2 regions of the Alloyangia pacifica genome follow, and region 2 is predicted to be linked to the other one. Evidence: riboswitches for the same ligand, from Rfam matches in the RefSeq annotation. Region 2 holds a riboswitch; the other holds the start of a gene.
The links. Region 2 has a riboswitch for thiamine pyrophosphate ahead of CEW88_RS11710 (thiamine ABC transporter substrate-binding protein). Riboswitches for the same ligand answer to the same signal wherever they lie in the genome.
Positions count from the first base shown of each region.

Region 1 (9,533 bases), on a different replicon from region 2:
TCCGCGTGGGTTTCCGATTTCACCACGGCGAGGGCCCAGGCCCGCGAGAAGTGGACGAGAAAGACGTAGTCCTGCTGCAGGTAGTGGAGAAAGGCTTCGTGCGGCAGGCTGCCGTCGCCAAGCGCCTCGACGAAGGCATGGCGGGTGTAGTCCCGCCAGGCCCCGCCCGCCTCTGTGCGCATCGCCGCAAAGGCGCGGCCGTACTCCCGAGTCATGGCCGGGTTCCTTGCGCGGTCACGTCGATGACAATTGCCTCGACGGGGTTCAGCGCGTCGATCATGCCGCTGTCCTTGAGGAACGCCTCGAAGCGGGCATAGCGCCCCGCGTCAAAGGCCGCCGGACGCAGCGCGAAGCGCGGCAGCGTGTCCTGCCATGCGCGTTCGTTCAACTCGTCCTGCAGCTCGGGCGAACTGGCTGAGAAGACCTCCCAGCTTTCCTCGGGGTTGTTGATGATGAACTGCGTCGCCTTCTCGGTCGCGGCAAGGAAGCGGGCGATCTTGCCGGCGTCCATGCGGTCCGGATTGGCGACATAGATCAGCTCGTCGTAGGAGGGCACGCCCTCTTCCTCGATGTAGAAGCAGCGGCCCGCGACGCCCTCGATCTCCATCTGGTTCAGCTCGAAATTGCGGAAGGCCCCGATCACCGCATCGACCTGCCCCGACATGAGCGACGGGGAGAGCGAGAAGTTCACGTTGATCATCTCGATATCCTCGGGAGTGATGCCGTGCCCTCCCAGCATCGCCTGAAGCACGGCCTCCTCGACCCCGGCGACGGAAAAGCCGATCTTCTTGCCCTTGAGATCGGCAAGCTCCTGCACCGGGCCGTCCTTGAGCACCAGCAGGCAGTTCAGCGGCGTTGCGACCAGCGTTCCGACGCGCTTGAGCGGCAGCCCCTCGTGAATTTGCAGGTGCAGCTGCGGCTGGTAGGAGACCGCAAGATCGGCCTGACCGGCGGCGACGAGGCGGGGCGGCGCCGAGGGGTCTGCGGGGGCGACGATCTCGACCTCGAGGCCCTGTTCGGCGAAATAGCCCTTTTCCTGCGCGATCACGATCGGGCCGTGGTCGGGGTTGACGAACCAATCGAGCAAAAGGGTCATCTTGTCGGCCGCCAGCGCGGGGCTGGCGGTCAGAAGGGCGAGGGCGGTCAACAGGGATTTCACAGGGGGTCTCCTCCGGGGGATCATGAGGCAGAGGCCGCGACGAGAACGATCTCGCCGGGCCAGGTTTCGGCGATCTGTTCCGCGGCCCGCCAGGCGCGCAGGCCGGTCGCACAGCAAAGGGCCAACCGGGTGCCGGGGGCGGGCGGATGTGCCACCAGCGCGGCGGCGGTTGACCGCGTGGCCTGCGGGTGCAGGAGCAGGCTGTCGGGGCGCAGATCGATGATGTGGTCGCGGGGGCGCAGCTGGGCGGCAGCGACGAAGCGAAAGCGGGCGGCGGGTTCCGGCGCGCGGTCGAAGCGGAAGCTGGTCGAGCGCATCTCGAGACCATCGTAGCGAACCATCAGCCCGAGCGGCGAGGGCGAGAGGCCGAGCAGCACGCTCAGCGCCATCTGCGCCTGCATTGCGCCGATGGTGCCGACCACGGGGCCGAGCACCCCGGCGGTGGCGCAGCTCGCGCCGTTGCCCGGCGCGTCGGGGAACAGCGCCCGGAGCGAGGGCGCGCCGCCGCAGAAGCCGCCGACATAGCCGCCAAGCCCGAGCGCCGAGGCGCTGATCAGCGGCAGGCCCTCGGCAAGGCACAGGTCGCTCAGCAAGTAGCTGACCGCGTAGCTGTCGGCGCAGTCGAGCACGAGATCGGCGTGGCGGACCAGCTCGGGCGCGGTGGCCGGGGTCAGAACGTCCGGCACGGACTCGATGGTGATCTCGGGGTTGATCGCGCGGCAGCGCTCCGCGGCCACCTGCGCCTTGGGCCGGTTGCAGTCGGCCTCGGTGAACAGGGTCTGGCGGTGCAGGTTCGACAGGCTCACCACGTCGCCGTCGACGATGGTGATCCGCCCAACCCCCGCCCCGGCGAGCAGCGGCAGCACCGGCGCGCCCAGCCCTCCCGCGCCGACCACCAGAACTCGGGCCTCGGACAGCCGGCGCTGGCCGGGCTCGCCCACTTCCGGCAGGATGGTCTGGCGCGCGTAGCGGCTCATCGGGTCGCCTCGAGCCACTGGCGGATGCGGGCCTCCGGGTCGGTGTTCAGCGTGATGTCGGTGACCGCCGAGACGATGTCGGCCCCGGCCTCGAACACACCGCCGGCGCGCTCGACCGACATGCCGCCGATGGCCACCAGCGGTACCGCACCGACGCGGGCCTTCCACTCGGTGACGCGCGGCAGCCCCTGCTGGTGCCATTTCATCTTCTTCAGGATCGTCGGGTAGACCGGGCCGAGCGCGACGTAATCCGGATCCATCGCCATCACGCGTTCGAGCTCATCGTCGTCATGGGTCGAGACGCCGAGCTTCAGCCCGGCGCGGCGGATCGCTTCGAGATCGGCGGTGTCGAGATCCTCCTGCCCGAGGTGCAGCCAGTCGCAGCCGAGGTCGATGGCCTCTTGCCAATGGTCATTGACCACCAGCACCGCCCCATGCGCGCGGCACAGATCGCGCGACAGAGCGATCTCTGCGCGGACGGTCTCCGGCGGCTGATCCTTGATGCGCAGCTGGACCAGCTTGACGCCGAGCGGCAGCATCCGGCGCAGCCAGTCCGAGTGATCGAAGATCGGGTAGAAGCGGTCGAGGGTCATGCGAGAAACGCCTTTCCGATAACGGGGGTCGAGGCTTCGGCCATGTCGCGGGCCTCGATCGGGTCGGCCTCATGCGCCAGTCGTCCCGCCTCGATCGCGCGCATCATGGCGCGGGCCATGGCCACGGGATCGCCTGCGCGGGCGACGGCGGTGTTGAGCAGCACCGCGTCATAACCCAGCTCCATCGCCTGCGCCGCATGGCTCGGCAGACCGATACCGGCATCGATCACCAGCGGCACCTCGGGGAATTCCGAGCGCATGGCGCGCAGCGCGTAGATGTTGTTGAGCCCGCGCCCTGATCCGATCGGCGCGCCCCAGGGCATCAGCACCTCGCAGCCCGCGGCCAGCAGGCGCTCACCGACGATCAGGTCCTCGGTGGTGTAGGGGAAGACTTGGAAGCCGTCTTCGGTCAGGATCTTCGCCGCCTCGACCAGCTGGAAGACATCGGGTTGCAGGCTGTCGGTGTGGCCGATCAGTTCGAGCTTGATCCAGCGCGTGCCGAAGACCTCGCGCGCCATATGCGCGGTGGTCACCGCCTCCTTGACGGTGTGGCAGCCCGCGGTGTTGGGCAGGATGAGAACGCCGAGCTCCTGGATCATCTTCCAGAAGGCGGCGCCCGCTCCCTCGGCGCCTTCGCGGCGCAAGGACACGGTTGCGACCCCGGCGCCGCTCTCTCGGAAGGCTTGCTCGAGGAGGGCGGGGCTTGGGTATTGCGCGGTGCCCAGCATCAGCGGGTTGGGCAATTGGGTGCCGTAGAAGGGTTTCATGGTCATCCTCCCTGCATGGGGGCGAGAATTTCGACGCGGTCGCCGTCGTGTAGTGGATGCGAGGCGCGTAGAGCGGCCGGGACGAAGGTCTCGTTCACCGCGGTTGCGACCCGCCCGGAAACCTCGCGTTCTTCGAGCAGTCCCGCGAGGGTCGTGGCGGCCACGTCATGAGGGGCGCCGTTAATCACGATCTTCATCGACCATCTCCGTGTGAAGGTTGCTGAGGGCAAGATCGGCCACGCCGCGCGCCAGCGCCGGCGCCAGCAGGTAGCCGTGGCGATAGAGGCCATTGGCGTAGATCCGGCCGCCGGTCCGGCGGATGCGGGGTAGGTTGTCGGGAAACGCGGGGCGCAAGTCGACGCCGATCTCGAGCACCTCGGCCTCGCCGAAGGCGGGGCTCAGCGCATAGGCGGCGCTGAGCAGCTCGAGCATCGAGCGCGCGGTGATCCGGCGGCGGTCTTCGCTCTCGATCATCGTCGCGCCCAGCATGTAGACGCCGCGCCCGCGGGGGACGATGTAGAGCGGGATGCGCGGGTGCAGCAGGCGCACTGGACGCGAAAGCGTCACGTCCGGGCAGCGGATCACCAGCATCTCGCCCTTCACCCCGCGCAGGTCGTGCAGGGTGTCGCGCGCGCTCAGGCCCCGGCAGTCGATTGCATTCTGCAGGTCCTCGGGCGCCTCGGTCGCGTGAAACGCCACGCCGCGCGCCTGCAGGTCGGCATAAAGGTCGGCCAGCGCCTGGCGAGGGTTCAGATGCGCCTCGTCCTCGAAAAAGAGCCCCTTCGAGTAGCCGTGCAGGTCAGGCTCGAGCTCGGCCAGCTCGGCGTCGACCTCGCGAAACCCCTCGGTGCGGCGCGCAAAGCGGCGCAAGTCGGGCAGGTCGCGTCGCCCGGCGACGACCAGCGTGCCGCAGTGCGCCACCGTAGTGCGCTCTTGCCACCAGCCGATCGCCTGCTGGCCGAGCCGGAGCACCGGCTCCTCGGCGTTTTCGTATTCGCACCATGGCGCCAACATGCCGCCCGCCCACCACGAGCAGCCATGCGGCCCCGGCGGGCCCGCCGGGTCGAAGACCTGGACCTCGGCGCCGCGCGCGGCCAGTTCGCTGGCGACCGCGAGGCCCGCAACGCCGGATCCGATGACTGAGAACATCGCCTCAGCTCCAGACATTGTGGAAGTGGTGCAGCGGCCCATGGCCGTGGCCGACATTCAGGCCGTCAGCGGCCGCAATCGCCTGCTGCACGTAGCGGTGCGCCTCGGCGGTGGCCTCCGCGAGCGGCAGCCCCTTTGCCAGCCCGGCGGCGATGGCCGAGGAGAGCGTGCAGCCGGTGCCATGGGTGTTGCGGGTGAGCTGGCGCGGCGCGGTGAAGCTGGCCAGAACCTCGCCGCCCGAGATCAGGATATCCTCGCAGAGCGCGCCCTCGGCGTGGCCCCCCTTCATCAGGACGGCCTGCGCCCCGCCTGCGCAGAGCGCCTTGCCCTGGTCGGTCATCTCCTCCGCGGTGCTGGCGAGGGGCAGACGCAGCAACGCGGCGGCCTCGGGCAGGTTCGGGGTCACGAGGGTCGCACGGGGGGCAAGTTTCTCGCGCAGCGCCGCCACGGCGTCAGGGGCAAGCAGAGCGTCTCCGGACTTTGCGATCATCACCGGATCGAGCACGATGGCGCCGCCATATCCCGCGAGGGCGCGGGTCACGCAGTCGATGATATCCGGCGTCGCCAGCATTCCGATCTTGACCGCGCGCACGTCGAGATCGCTCAGCACGGCGCTGATCTGCGCTTCGATGATGTCTTGCGGGATGGCGTGCACGGCAGATACGGCACAGGTGTTCTGGGCGGTCACCGCGGTGATGACGCTGGCGCCGTAGACACCAAGCGCGGACATGGTCTTCAGGTCCGCCTGGATGCCCGCCCCGCCGCTGCTGTCGGATCCGGCTATGGTCAAAGCGACATGCGCCAAAGGGTGCTCCTCCAAAAACAAGGGCACCGCGCATGGAAAACGTCCGATAGCTGTAGACCGTTCCCTACGCCGGTATTGCCCGGATCAGGTTCGATGGGTTAGCGCATTCACGCCTCTCAGCCTCTTCGAGGCACCCCAACGGTATGCAAATCCGTAGCAACGCGGCGGACCGAAGTCAAACCGGCTGGCACGATCTCGTTGTGCCCGCGCCGCACCGTCGCTGCCGCTCGGGCCTTCTAACCCTTGTCGGGGCGCCGTGTCGCGAGATCGGCGAGGCTCTGATCACGCTTGATCGCACGGGTGATCACGGAGGTCCGGGTGCGGATGACTCCGGGAAAGCGCGCGATCTCGTAGCGGATGAGAGTGTCCATCTCGGCCATGTCGCGGGCGATGACATGAAGGGCATAGTCGGCGTCGCCCGTCGTGGCATGGCATCGCCAGATCGACGGATGCCGCGTCACTTCGCGCTCGAAGGCTTCCGCAGCTTCGAAATCGAGCGTCACTGTGATGTTGGCCTCGAGCCCGAACCCCAGGGCCGCCGGGTCGAGCACGGCTTTGTAGCCGGTGATCGCACCGGCCAGCTCAAGGGCCTTGACGCGTTTCCAGACCGGGGTTTTCGACATCTGCAGCCGGTCTGACAGCTCGGCGAAAGACAGGCGCGCGTCTGCTTCGAGGAGTCCCAGGATTTTCAGATCGACGGCATCCATTCGTTCTCTCCGATCCTCGAAAGTGAGGTGATTCATTCCCAAATTTCCCCGAAAATTCGCGGAATGAGAATAATGATTTCCCAGATTAGGGGAACATGTCGGGATATCCAACAGTGGAGCTGCAGATGAAATCCCGCGCCGAGTATCACGAGATGATCGAGTCCCCGAAGATGCTGGACTATGGCGTCTATCTGGATGTGGCCAAGCTCCTGGACTGCCAGAAACCCCTGGCCGAGATGTGCAACGCCGACGAGCTGCAATTCCAGATCGTCCACCAGGTCGAAGAGCTTTGGATGAAGCTGATGGCCTACACGCTGGTCGATGTGATGGCCTACCTCGACGAAGGCAACACCCACCGGGTCGTGACACTCATGGGGCGGGTTCACCGTCTGATGCGGCTGATGACGGCGCAGCTCGATGTGCTGGAGACGATGTCGCCGCGCGAATACCAGGAAATCCGCCTGCAGCTCGGCAACGGATCCGGCCAGGAAAGCCCGGGCTTCCAGACGCTGCTGCGCATGCCCAACGATCTGTGGAGCGCCTACAAGGCGACCTATCTCGATGGCAAGGGGCTGACCGTCGCGGAGGTCTACGACGCCAAGTACGATCATGGCGAGAGCTATGTCGTCGCCGAGGCCCTGATCGAGTATGATGAGCTGTTCCAGAAGTTTCGCGCCATGCACCTCTACCTCATCCACCGGTCGATCGGGCTGGGGTCAAGATCGTTGAAGGGGCGCCCCGTGGGGCTGCTGGAAGCGGGCGCCAAGCACCGATTCTTTCCCGAGCTCTGGGATGTGCGCTGCGATATGACCGACGCGTGGGGCGCGAGCTACGGGGTCGTGCGCGAGGCCATTCACGACAAGCCGCAGAAGCCCGCCGTCGCCGGGGGCTGCCCGATGGGCTGAGGCACCGACCGGGCCTTCCCGTCGTCTCCTGCCTGCCGGTCAGGAGGCCGCCGGAGTACGCCGCCGGCTCAGTGGCCGAAGATCTGGCTCAGGAAAAGCTTGGTGCGGTCGTTCTGCGGGGCGCTGAAGAAGGGTTCCGGCGCATTCTCTTCGATGATCTGGCCGCGATCCATGAAGATGACGCGGTCCGCGACCTGCCGCGCGAAGCCCATCTCGTGGGTGACGCAGAGCATGGTCATGCCGTCCTGGGCAAGGCCAACCATGGTCTCGAGGACTTCCTTGATCATCTCGGGGTCGAGCGCCGAAGTCGGTTCGTCGAAGAGCATGATCCGGGGCTTCATGCAAAGAGAGCGCGCGATCGCCACCCGTTGTTGCTGGCCGCCGGAAAGTTGGCCGGGGTACTTGTTGGCCTGATCGGCGATGCGCACGCGCTCAAGGTAGTGCATCGCGGTGTCAATCGCCTCGCTGCGCCAAGCCTTGCGCACGGACATGGGTGCGAGGATGCAATTCTCGAGGATCGTCATGTGCGGGAAGAGGTTGAACTGCTGGAAGCACATGCCGACTTCCGAGCGGATGCGACTGATGTTTTTCGTGTCGGAGGTCAGCTCCACCCCCTCGACGGTGATGACGCCCGCCTCGTGCGCCTCGAGCCGGTTTATGCAGCGGATCAGCGTGGATTTTCCGGAGCCGGATGGGCCGGCGATGACGATCCGCTCGCCTTGGGCAACCGTCAGGTTGATATCCTTAAGCACATGAAAATTGCCGTACCATTTGTTGAGGCCGGAGATCCGGATCGCAGGGGCAGGGGCCTTGGTCATCAGTCAGTCCTGTCGGAAAAGTCGGGGAATCGGGGTGTTTCCCTGCGCCGTCACGAGACGGGGTGCAGGCGCCGGTAGCTTTCTTCGCCCGCGAGGACGAAGCGCAAGAACAGCAATTCGACCTGAGCCCCGTTGCGCGTGGTGAAGGCCGAGACCATCTGCCGGTGGAAATCGACAAGCGTCTGGTGCGAGGCGGAGTCGTGCAACGTTGCGAGGCGGACGCATTGGATTTGTGCGATGTATCGTAGGATGGTCTCGCGCAGGGCGGTGTTCGGCACCCCCATGATCCAGATCCGGCGGATGTCTTCCGAAGCGGCATAGAGCGCTTCCACATCGCCTGTTTCCAGCGTCCGCTCCGAGCGGGCGACGGCGGCGGCAAGGGCATCCAGGTCCGCGTCCGTCAGCTCGGAGGTGGCGAGCGCCGCGGCGCGCGGCTCCAGCAGCCGGCGAAGCTCGAAGATCTCGAGGATTTGCGATTGGCTCAGGTTGGGCAGCGCAAAGCCGCGGGTGGTGCTTTCGAGATAGCCCTCGTGGGTCAGGCGCATGAGCGCGTCCCGCACCGGCATCCGCGAGACCGCGAATTCCTCAGCGATCGCGAGGTCGATCAGTCGATCTTCATGGGTGATCTCGCCGCGCTGAAGCCGCCTGAGGTAGGTCTCGTAGATCGCGTCCTTGATGTGACGCTTTGGGCGCTCCGTCATCCTGCGTTCCATGCTAAGCTGTATACTGATGTCGAGGCTATTCTGGCGAGTTCTACGTCATAGCGCAATAAATAAGCTTTAGACTTAAAGAAAATGTTTGAATCAGTATACGGAAGGTGCAATCGGTAGTCACACAGAACGACACGAATGTGCTTCACGCCACAACAGGAAGACACCATGACCACCAGACGACAGACCCTTGCGGGCCTTGCCCTCGCCGCTTTCGCCGCCCTGTCCGCCGCGCCCGTGCTGGCGGCGGACGCGCTGAAGATCGGCTCCTATCCCGCCAACCCGCCGTGGGAATTCAAGAACGAGGCCGGTGCCTTCGAGGGCTTCGAGGTCGACATTGTCGAGGAGATCGCGGCGCGGCTCGGCACCACCGCCGAGATCACCGGCCTCGACTTCCGCGCGCTTTTCGTCGCCACGGCGTCGGGCCGGGTGGACGCGGTGATCTCCTCGCTGAGCATCACCGAGGATCGCCTGCAGGCCCAATCCTTCACCCAGCCCTATTTTTCGGGTGCGCTTGGCGTCGCGGCGAAGGCCGGCACGGACATCGCCGGGCAGGAGGATCTGCGCGGCAAGCGTATCGGCTCAATCGCGACGTCTTTCCCGGAAACCTGGATCAAGGAGCGTGAGGAAGAGCTGGGGTACAAGTCCTATGCGAGCTACGATTCCACCGCGAACCTGCTCACCGATCTGCGCAGTGGCCGGATCGATGTTGCGGTGAACGACATCGTCGGCCTGCGCTATGCCTTCACCCAGGCCCAGATGGGTGACCTGAAGGTCGCCTTCGACATTCCGACAGGCGACAAGTTCGCGATCATGATGCCGAAAAATTCCGATCATCTGCAGGCGTTCAACGACGCCATTTCGGCGATGAAGGAAGACGGCACCATGGCCGGCATCTACGAAAAGTGGTTCGGCGAAGCCCCCGCCGAGGGCAGCCTGACGG
Region 1 covers NZ_CP022193.1:9,354-18,886, forward strand. The annotation lists gene CEW88_RS22525 (TenA family protein) at 1-215, opposite strand, end outside; gene CEW88_RS22530 (ABC transporter substrate-binding protein) at 212-1,159, opposite strand; gene CEW88_RS22535 (HesA/MoeB/ThiF family protein) at 1,180-2,136, opposite strand; gene CEW88_RS22540 (thiamine phosphate synthase) at 2,133-2,729, opposite strand; gene CEW88_RS22545 (thiazole synthase) at 2,726-3,496, opposite strand; gene thiS (sulfur carrier protein ThiS) at 3,499-3,693, opposite strand; gene CEW88_RS22555 (FAD-dependent oxidoreductase) at 3,677-4,645, opposite strand; gene thiD (bifunctional hydroxymethylpyrimidine kinase/phosphomethylpyrimidine kinase) at 4,650-5,450, opposite strand; TPP riboswitch at 5,495-5,598, opposite strand; gene CEW88_RS22565 (Lrp/AsnC family transcriptional regulator) at 5,687-6,157, opposite strand; gene CEW88_RS22570 (tryptophan 2,3-dioxygenase family protein) at 6,283-7,062, shown strand; gene CEW88_RS22575 (amino acid ABC transporter ATP-binding protein) at 7,131-7,880, opposite strand; gene CEW88_RS22580 (GntR family transcriptional regulator) at 7,931-8,581, opposite strand; gene CEW88_RS22585 (ABC transporter substrate-binding protein) at 8,759-9,533, shown strand, end outside.
Region 1: it holds a riboswitch for thiamine pyrophosphate, as region 2 does, so the genes downstream of both, thiD (bifunctional hydroxymethylpyrimidine kinase/phosphomethylpyrimidine kinase) here and CEW88_RS11710 (thiamine ABC transporter substrate-binding protein) in region 2, are expected to answer to the same signal.

Region 2 (9,533 bases):
CAAGAAGCGCTGACGCCCGAGCGGTGGTAAAAGAAAAGCGCTCCCCTCGGGGAGCGCTTTGTCGTTCCGGACGGCGCGCGGCTCAGAATTTCATCGAGACGCCGACGTTCAGCGCGTTGGTCTTGATGTCGGTTTCCAGCGTACCGCCCTCGTCGAGATCGGCCTCGTTCCACGAGTAGGTGAACTGGTATTCGCCGTAGACCGACCAGGTGTCGTTGATCGGGTAGCTCACGCCGGCCAGAAGCCGCGCTGCCGGGCCGGTGTACTGGTACTCGAAGGTGTCATCGGAGCCATCGGTGGTCGCCACCTCGACGTGCGGCACCGCGATGCCGAGACCGGCGCCGACGAAGGGCGTCAGCTTGCCCCAATGCTCGGGCCAGCGCTGCATGGCGTTCACGGTCAGGATGTTGATCCCGTCGGTGAACTCCAGCGTCTCGAAACCGGCATCGTCGCGGTCGTCCTCGTTGGCGTAGACCTTGGCGTGGGTGAACTCGAGCGCCCAGCCGAAGGTGGCGCTCTGCCACCATGTGCCGCGGATACCCCAGTAAGGCGGCATCTCGAAGGACTTGCCTTCCCAGCCGATCAGCTCGTCAAAGCTGTCGCCGGTGCCGGGCATGTCGCCCGAGATGCGGCTGTGCGGGGCGGTCTGCCAGCCGGTGTAGACCGATGCTTCGAAATCCTGCGCGAAGGCGGGGGCGGCAAGCCCGGTGGCAATCAGCGCGGTTGGCAGAATCAGGGCTCTCATGGCCGTGGCTCCCTCGGGTAAAGTTCGTTAAAGGATTTGCGTCTTAACTGCCTAATATCTTCCGTCTGCACCGCGTTTCAACCGCGACACATCGGCACTCCCTTCAATGTAGCTGTTATGTTTGCTTTACGGACGTAGGGTGGGTCGGTAATACAACGAACGGAAATGCTGCGTTCCTGCGCGGCTTTATCTGCGTGTCGGCCGGCCGCGAACCCGGCCAATGAGGAATGGAGAAGACCCCGTGTCACAAGCAGAAGATCACGAAGGCACCCGAAGAGATTTTCTCTTCTACGCCACCGGCGGTGCCGGCGTAGTCGCCACTGGCGCGGCCGTCTGGCCGCTGGTCAACCAGATGAACCCGTCGGCCGACGTCCGGGCCCTGAGCACCATTCGAGTTGACGTGTCCGGAGTGGAGACCGGCACCCAGCTCACGGTGAAATGGCTGGGCAAGCCGGTGTTCATTCGCCGCCGGACCGAAGCGGAAATCGAGGAGGCCCGCGCGGTCACCATGGACCAGCTCGTCGATACCGAGGCCCGGAACGAAAATGTCGCGGCAGGTGCCGACGCCACCGACCAGAACCGCACCCTCGACGAGGCCGGCGAATGGCTGGTGATGATGGGCGTTTGTACGCATCTGGGCTGCGTGCCTCTGGGCAATGCCGGTGACTTCACTGCGGGCGGCGTGGGGGGCTGGTTCTGCCCCTGTCACGGGTCGCACTACGACACCGCAGGCCGCATCCGCAAGGGTCCGGCGCCGCAGAACCTTCACGTTCCCGTGGCTTCCTTCGTGGAAGAAACCACGGTCCTGCTGGGATAAGGGGAGGCGTCCATGGCTGGTATTCCGCACGACCACTACGAACCGAAGACAGGCGGCGAGCGCTGGGTGCACAAGCGCCTGCCGATCGTCGGTCTTCTCTATGACACCATCATGATCCCCACGCCCAAGAACCTGAATTGGATGTGGATCTGGGGGATCGTTCTGACTTTCTGCCTCGCGCTGCAGATCATCACCGGCATCGTCCTGGTGATGCATTACACGCCGCATGTCGACCTGGCCTTCGCCTCGGTCGAGCACATCATGCGCGACGTGAACGGCGGCTTCATGCTGCGCTACCTGCACGCCAACGGCGCCTCGCTGTTCTTCGTGGCGGTCTACGCGCATATCTTCCGCGGGCTCTACTACGGCTCGTACAAGGCCCCGCGCGAGATCACCTGGATCATCGGCATGCTGATCTACCTCGCGATGATGGGCACCGCCTTCATGGGCTACGTGCTTCCTTGGGGGCAGATGTCCTTCTGGGGTGCGACGGTGATCACCGGCCTGTTCGGCGCGATTCCCTTCATCGGCGAGCCGATCCAGACCTGGCTCCTCGGCGGGCCGGCCGTGGACAATGCTACGCTGAACCGCTTCTTCTCGCTGCACTACCTGCTGCCCTTCGTGATCGCGGCCCTCGTTGCCGTGCACATCTGGGCCTTCCACACCACGGGCAACAACAACCCCACCGGTGTTGAAGTGCGCCGCACCTCGAAGGCCGACGCCGAGAAGGATACCGTTCCGTTCTGGCCCTACTACGTGATCAAGGATCTCTTCGCCCTGGCGGTGATCTTGGCCGTGTTCTTCGCCATCGTCGGCTTCATGCCGAACTACCTCGGCCACCCCGACAACTACATCGAGGCGAACCCGCTGGCGACGCCGGCGCACATCGTGCCCGAATGGTACTTCCTGCCGTTCTACGCGATCCTGCGCGCCTTTACCTCGGAAGTCTGGGTGGTGCAGATTGCGTCCTTCCTGACCGGCGGCATCGTCGACGCGAAGTTCTTCGGCGTGCTGGCGATGTTCGGCGCGATCATCGCCATGGCGCTGGCGCCCTGGCTCGACACCTCCTCGGTGCGCTCGGGCAAGTACCGTCCGCAGTTCAAGTGGTGGTTCTGGCTGCTGGTGATCGACTTCATCGCGCTGATGTGGCTCGGTGCCATGCCGGCCGAAGAGCCCTACGCCAGCTTCTCGCTGATCGGCGCGGCCTACTGGTTCGGCTACTTCTTCGTCATCCTGCCGCTGCTCGGCGTGATTGAGAAGCCGCTGCCGACCCCCGCGACCATCGAGGAAGACTTCGAGGCGCATTACGGCACGTCCTCGGACAAGGGCGCGACCGCGTCGCACCCGGCCGAGTAAGAAAGGACTTGAGGACCATGTTCAAGAAACTCACCCTTTCCGCCGTCGCGGCCCTGGGTCTCTTCACCGGCGGCGCCTTCGCTGCCGGCGAGGGGGGCCATGTCGAAGACTTCGACTTCTCCTTCGAGGGTCCCTTCGGGGCCTACGACCAGGCGCAGCTTCAGCGCGGCCTGCAGATCTTCACCGAGGTCTGCTCGGCCTGCCACGGTCTGAAGTTCGTGCCGCTGCGCACCCTTGGTGACGAAGGCGGCCCCGGCCTGCCCGAGGACCAGGTGCGTGCCTATGCGGCGCAGAACTTCGAGGTCTACGACGACGAGCTCGAGGATTTCCGGCCGGCGATCCCGACCGACCACTTCCCCGAGAACACCGGCGTCGGCGCGCCCGACCTGTCGCTGATGGCCAAGGCGCGTGCGGGCTTCCATGGCCCCTACGGCACCGGCCTGTCGCAGCTCTTCAACGGTATGGGCGGCGCGGAGTACATCGCCTCGATCCTCACCGGCTACACCGGCGAGACCAAGGTCGAAGCGGGCACCACCTTCTACGAGAACCATGCCTTCTCGACCGGCTGGATCGCCATGGCCCCGCCGCTCGCGGGCGAGGACGTGGAATTTGCCGACGGGCACTCCAACGAGCTGCACCACGAGGCACAGGACGTGGCGGCCTTCCTGATGTGGACCGCCGAGCCGAAGATGATGGCGCGCAAGCACGCGGGCTTCGTCGGGGTTCTGTTCCTGACGCTGCTGTCGGTGCTGCTGTACCTGACCAACAAGCGCATCTGGCGCCCGATCAAGCACAAGCCGGAGTGATCCTCGGCTGACGCGAAACAGAAGGCCCCGCCGTTTGGCGGGGCCTTTTGCGTCTGGAGGGAGCGCTGCGCCGTGGCGCGCCGCGCTACTGCCCCAGGTACGCCCGCAGTGCCTCCGGAGGGGCGTCGAACAGCGCCTGCGTCTCGACCGGGGGATGGGCGACACCCTCGGCGACCAGCACCGTCTCCTCGGCAAAGCGCCGAGCGTCCTGCGGGTCGTGGCTTACCAGCAGCACCAGCGCGCCGAGCTCACTGGCCACCTCCTGCACCAGATCGAGCATCTGCACCTTCAGCGCCGGTCCCAGCGCGGCAAAGGGCTCGTCGAGCGCGAGGATGGGCCGGGCCTGCAGCAGAACCCGCGCCAGCGCGGCCCGGCTCTGCTGCCCGCCCGAGAGCGCGCCCGGCTTGCGTGCCGAGAGGCCGCCGAGGCCCACGCGCTCCAGCGCCGACTCGAGCTTACGCGCCTCCTCCGCCGGCAGCCGCCCGCCGCCGGGGCGCAGGGCGAGACCAAGGTTCCGGGCAAGGCTCAGGTGCGGGAAGAGGTTGTTCTCCTGGAAGAGCATCGCCACGGGGCGCCGGTCGGGCGGGGTGGCGGTGATGTCCTGGCCCTGCCAGAGCAGGCGCCCGGCCTTTGGCGAGAGGAACCCGGCGATCAGGTCGAGCAAAGTCGATTTGCCCGCGCCAGAGGGCCCGATGATCGCCACCCGGCGGCCGGGAGCGAGAGAGAGGTTTGCCGAGAGGCTGTAGTCGCCCTCGGTGTGGCGCAGATTCTCAAGCGTCAGCATTGGCGCGGCCTCCCCGGTCGCAGAGCCAGAAGGCCCCGAAGCTGAAGATCAGCAGGAGCAGCGCCGCCCCCGCCGCTGGCTCCATCTGGTAGGAGCCCATCAGCCGGTAGACCTGCAGGGGCAGGGTCGCCCGCTCGGGATCGGGAAAAAGCGCGATGACGCCGAGATCGCCGATCGACAGCGCCGCGGTCAGACCCGCGGCAAAGCCCAGCGGGCGGCGCAGGCGGGGCAGCAGCACCAGCCGGATCCAGGCCAGCGGCGTCAGCCCGAGAGCCTGCGCGAGCCGCGCGTAGTCGGCGCGCACCGCCTCGGCCTCGGGGCGCAGGATGCGCAGGGCGAAGGGCAGGGCGACGAGCGCGTTGACCAGCGTGGTGACCGGCAGCGCCAGCGACAGCGGGTTGACGAAGGGGCGCACGATGAGGAAGAGCCCGGTGCCCAGCACCAGCGGCGAGACCGCGAGGCCGACGAGCCCCACCCATTCGCCCCAGCGGGTCGAGAGGGGCAGCGCCCAGGCCAAACAGAGCAGCGTCGAGGCAAGCGCCACGGTGAGCGAGTTCCACGCCGCCGCCCATGAACCCGTGCCAAGCTGCGCCAGCCCGGGCAGGCCGCGCGCGACAACCATCCCGAGCGGCGTCAGCAGGAAAAGCGCGGCGAGGGCGATCCATGCGGCGTCCATGACCCGGGACAGGCCCGTGCGCCCGTCCCAGCGGGTGACCATCCGGTCGAGCCCCGCCCCGAAGCCGCCGCCGGTGCCGAGCCGCAGGGCCACCAGCCCTGCCGCCAGCGCGAGGCCGAGCTGGATCACCGAGAGCAGCGCCGCCCGGCCAAGGTCGAAATCGAAGCGCACCGCCTGGTAGATTGCCAGCTCCACCGTCGTGGCGCGCGGCCCGCCGCCTAGCGTCAGCGCCACGGCAAAGCTCGACAGGCAGATGACGAAGATCACGGCGAAGGCGCCGGGCGCGATGCGCAGCAGCATCGGCAGTTCCAGCGTGCGGAACATGGCCCGGGGCGAGAGGCCCAGCGAAGCGGCAAGCCGGAAGCGCTCGGCGGGGATCGCCAGCCAGCCCTGCAGCAGCAGCCGGGTCGCGAGCGGCAGGTTGAAGAAGACATGCGCCAGCACCACGCCGTGCAGCCCGTAGATGCTGAAGCCCTTCAGGCCGAGCGCCCGCAGGGTGACGTTGATCAGGCCGTTCTGGCCGAAGACCGCGATCAGCCCCAGCACCGCGACGATGGTCGGCAGAATGAAGGGCGCACCCAGCAGGGAGATCAGCAGCCCGCGTCCCGGGAAGCGCCGCCGGGCCAGCGCGCGGGCGACCGGAATCGCCAGCGCCACCGAGAAGGCAGCCGAGAGCAGCGACTGCCAGAGCGTGAAGCGCAGCGCCTGCCAGTCGCCGGGGCCGAGCGTGCCCCAGCCTCCGGCGCGGGCCAGCACCGCGGCGACCGGGCCGAGCACCAGGGCCAGCACCAGCCCTGCCGCTATCAGCGCGGCGCTTATTGCGAGAGGCCGCGACGCCATGCCTCGATGGCCTCGTCGCGCAGCGCGGCGGCCTCGTCCTCGGAGTAGAACAGCACTTTGCTCGGCAGCTCGAGCTCCTTGAACCCTTCGGGCCACTCATCATGAGGCAGGGCCGCGGGGAAGGACCAGTTGCCGGTGGCGATCATCTGCTGGAACTCGGGGGTCAGGAGGAACTCCATGAACTCTTGCGCCAGCTCGGGCTGGTCGCTGATGGCCACTTTCGCGGCCAGCTCGACCATGAAGTAGTTGCCCTCGGGGAAGATCAGCGCCTTCTTGCTGTGATCGTCCTCGGCGATGATGTGATAGGCGGGCGAGGTGGTGTAGCTCAGCACCATGTCGGCCTCGCCGTCGGTGAAGAGCCCGTAGCTTTCCGACCAGCCCTTGGTGACGGTCAGGATCTTCGGGGCGAGCTTGCGCCAGGCGTCCTCGGCCCCATCGCCGTAGATGGATTGCACCCAGAGCGCCATGGCAAGGCCCGAGATCGAGCTGCGCGGGTCCTGGATGACGATTTTCAGATCGTCCGGCGCGTCGAGCAGCGCGTCGAAGCTCGTGGGCGGCTCGGGCAAACGGCTGCTGTCGTAGACAAAGGCCGTCTCGCCGTAGTTGTAGGGAAGGAAGGTGTCGTCGGTCCAGTCGATCGGCAGGGTGAGCGGAGAGAGGTCCACGCCATGCGGGGCGAAGAGGCCGCTCTCGCGCGCCCTCTTGGTCACGTCGGTGTTGAGGCCGAAGACCACGTCGGCCTCGGTCCGCTCCCCCTCGAGCAGCAGGCGCGGCAGCAGGTCGCCGGGCTTGAACTGCAGGTCGCAGCCGCAGCGCGCCTCGAACATCTCCTCGATCTTCGGGCCGGGACCCCACTCCGAGACGACGTAGTCGCCGGCGTAGACGGTCAGAACGGGCTCCTGCGCCAGCGCCGTGCTGGCAAAGAGACATCCCGCTGCAAAACTGATGGCCTTCATGGCATCCTCCAAATTTGCGGCGAGAGGGCAAGATGGGCCGAGGGGCGCTGCGCCCGGGGCCGTGACCTTCCCTCCGCCGGTGTTAACCGGGTCAGGTTCAACGGGTTCGCGATTTGCATCTCAGCCGGCGCTTGCGCGGGCGGCACCCCGAGGTAGCGCAAGACCTAGCCGGGGTGGGGGCGTCTGGCAAGGTCATTCGCCCCGGGCCCGGCCATGCGCGACCTCGGGGTGCGGCGAGACAATTCCCTTGAGGCATGGGCCGCTCTGGCCTAACAGACTGGCCTGAACGGCGAGCCCGCGGCGCGGGATTTCGCAAGCTTGCACCCGGACGGCACGACACAGGAGACCCGACCATGAGCCTCAACACCTTCGGCCATCTCTTCCGCGTGACCACCTGGGGCGAGAGCCACGGACCTGCACTTGGTGCCACGGTGGACGGCTGCCCGCCGGGCGTGCCGATCGACGAGGCGGCGCTGCAGAATTGGCTCGACCTGCGCAAGCCGGGTCAGAACAAGTACACCACCCAGCGGCGCGAGCCCGACGCGGTGAAGATTCTTTCGGGCGTGTTCGAAGGGCAGACCACCGGCACGCCGGTGCAGCTGATGATCGAGAACACCGACCAGCGTTCAAAGGACTATTCCGAGATCGCGGCGAAGTTCCGACCGGGCCATGCCGACATCACCTACTTCCAGAAATACGGCATCCGTGACTATCGCGGCGGTGGCCGCTCCTCGGCGCGCGAGACCGCGGCGCGGGTGGCGGCGGGCGGTCTGGCGCGCGCGGCGCTGGCCGAACTGGCACCGGGGCTGCAGATCACCGGCTACATGGTGCAGATGGGCCCGCAAGCCATCGACCGGTCGCGCTTCGACTGGGAGGAGATCGCCCGCAACCCGTTCTGGTGCCCGGATGCCGAGGCGGCCGAGGGCTGGGCGGACTACCTCGACGGGCTGCGTAAATCCGGGGACAGCGTCGGTGCGGTGATCGAGGTGACGGCGCGCGGCGTGCCGGCCGGGCTGGGTGCGCCGATCTACGGCAAGCTCGACACCGATCTCGCGGCGGCGATGATGTCGATCAACGCGGTGAAGGCGGTCGAAATCGGCGAAGGCATGGCGGCGGCCACGCTGACCGGCACCCTGAACGCCGACGAGATCACCATGGGGCCGGACGGGCCGGTCTACAGCTCGAACCACGCGGGCGGCATTCTTGGCGGGATTTCCACGGGTCAGGACGTGGTGGTGCGCTTCGCGGTGAAGCCGACCTCGTCGATCCTGACCCCGCGCAAGACGGTGACCGAGACCGGCGAGGAAACGGAGATCGTCACCAAGGGGCGGCATGACCCTTGCGTCGGTATCCGCGCGGTGCCGGTGGGCGAGGCAATGATGGCCTGCGTGATCCTTGATCACCTGCTGCTGCATCGCGGCCAGATCGGCGCGAACCGCGGGCATATCGGCTGAGCCCAAGCAACGACCGATCTGGCTTTGCATCCCGGCGGGCGCGACTGCCGCGCCAGGGATGTGACGCAGCCTTGCGAGGGTGCGCCATCACCCCCGCGTCAGCTGCGGCCATTCTGAGGAACGGCGCCGTGGGCCGGCGTGCGGCACCTCAGAACTCTTCCCAGCTCACGTCGTCCCCGGCCGCCGCCCTTGCAGGCGCGGGCGTGGCCGGGCCCACGCTAGGCGGCGCGGGCTCGAAGTTCTCGATCGGCACCGCCAGCGGGGTGACTTCGGAGCTGTCGGAGAGTTCCGCGCCCGAGAAGCGGTTGAGTTGCGACAGCAGACGGTCGGCTTCGCTGTTGAGCTGGTCGCTGGCGGTGCTCGTCTCGCCGACCATGGCGGCGTTCTGCTGGGTGACCTTGTCGAGTTCCGCCACGCCGACGTTGATCTCTTGCAGGCCGGCGGCCTGTTCCTTGGCGGCGGTGGCGATCTCGGCGACAAGTTCGGAGACCTCGCTCACGTTGCGCACGATGTCGGAGAGCGCCGTGCCCGTCTGTTCCACGAGTTGACCGCCATCCTTGACCTGTTGCGAGCTATTTGACACCAGCGCCTTGATTTCCCGTGCGGATTCCGACGCGCGTTGTGCCAGGGACCGGACCTCGGAGGCGACCACGGAAAAGCCCTTGCCCGACTCGCCGGCGCGGGCCGCCTCGACCCCGGCGTTGAGCGCCAGGAGGTTGGTTTGGAAGGCAATGTCGTCGATGACGCCGATGATCTGGGTGATCTGGTCGGAGGAGGCGGCGATGGAGCCCATGGCCGCGAGTGCCTTCTCCATGACCGCGCCGCCCTCTTCGGCGCGGCGGCGGCCCTCTCCGACGCGGCGGTCGGCGTCCTCGGCGCGGTCGGCGGCGGCGCGGACGCTGGAGGAGAGCTGCTCCAGCGCGGCGGCGGATTCCTCGAGCGTGGCGGCTTGCACCTCGGAGCGGCGCGACATGTCGCGGGACATGTTGGACAGTTCCTTGGAGTTGCGCTGCACCGTATCAGCGGAGGCCCGCAGCGAGCTGACCAAAGTGCCGATTCCCTCCGAGAGCGCGTTGAAATCCTCGCAGAGCTGAACCGC
Region 2 covers NZ_CP022189.1:2,425,466-2,434,998, reverse strand. The annotation lists gene CEW88_RS11745 (alkylphosphonate utilization protein) at 1-13, shown strand, start outside; gene CEW88_RS11740 (outer membrane protein) at 83-745, opposite strand; gene petA (ubiquinol-cytochrome c reductase iron-sulfur subunit) at 987-1,562, shown strand; gene petB (cytochrome b) at 1,575-2,918, shown strand; gene CEW88_RS11725 (cytochrome c1) at 2,936-3,724, shown strand; gene CEW88_RS11720 (thiamine ABC transporter ATP-binding protein) at 3,810-4,508, opposite strand; gene CEW88_RS11715 (thiamine/thiamine pyrophosphate ABC transporter permease ThiP) at 4,495-6,024, opposite strand; gene CEW88_RS11710 (thiamine ABC transporter substrate-binding protein) at 6,000-6,980, opposite strand; TPP riboswitch at 7,032-7,140, opposite strand; gene aroC (chorismate synthase) at 7,334-8,434, shown strand; gene CEW88_RS11700 (methyl-accepting chemotaxis protein) at 8,583-9,533, opposite strand, start outside.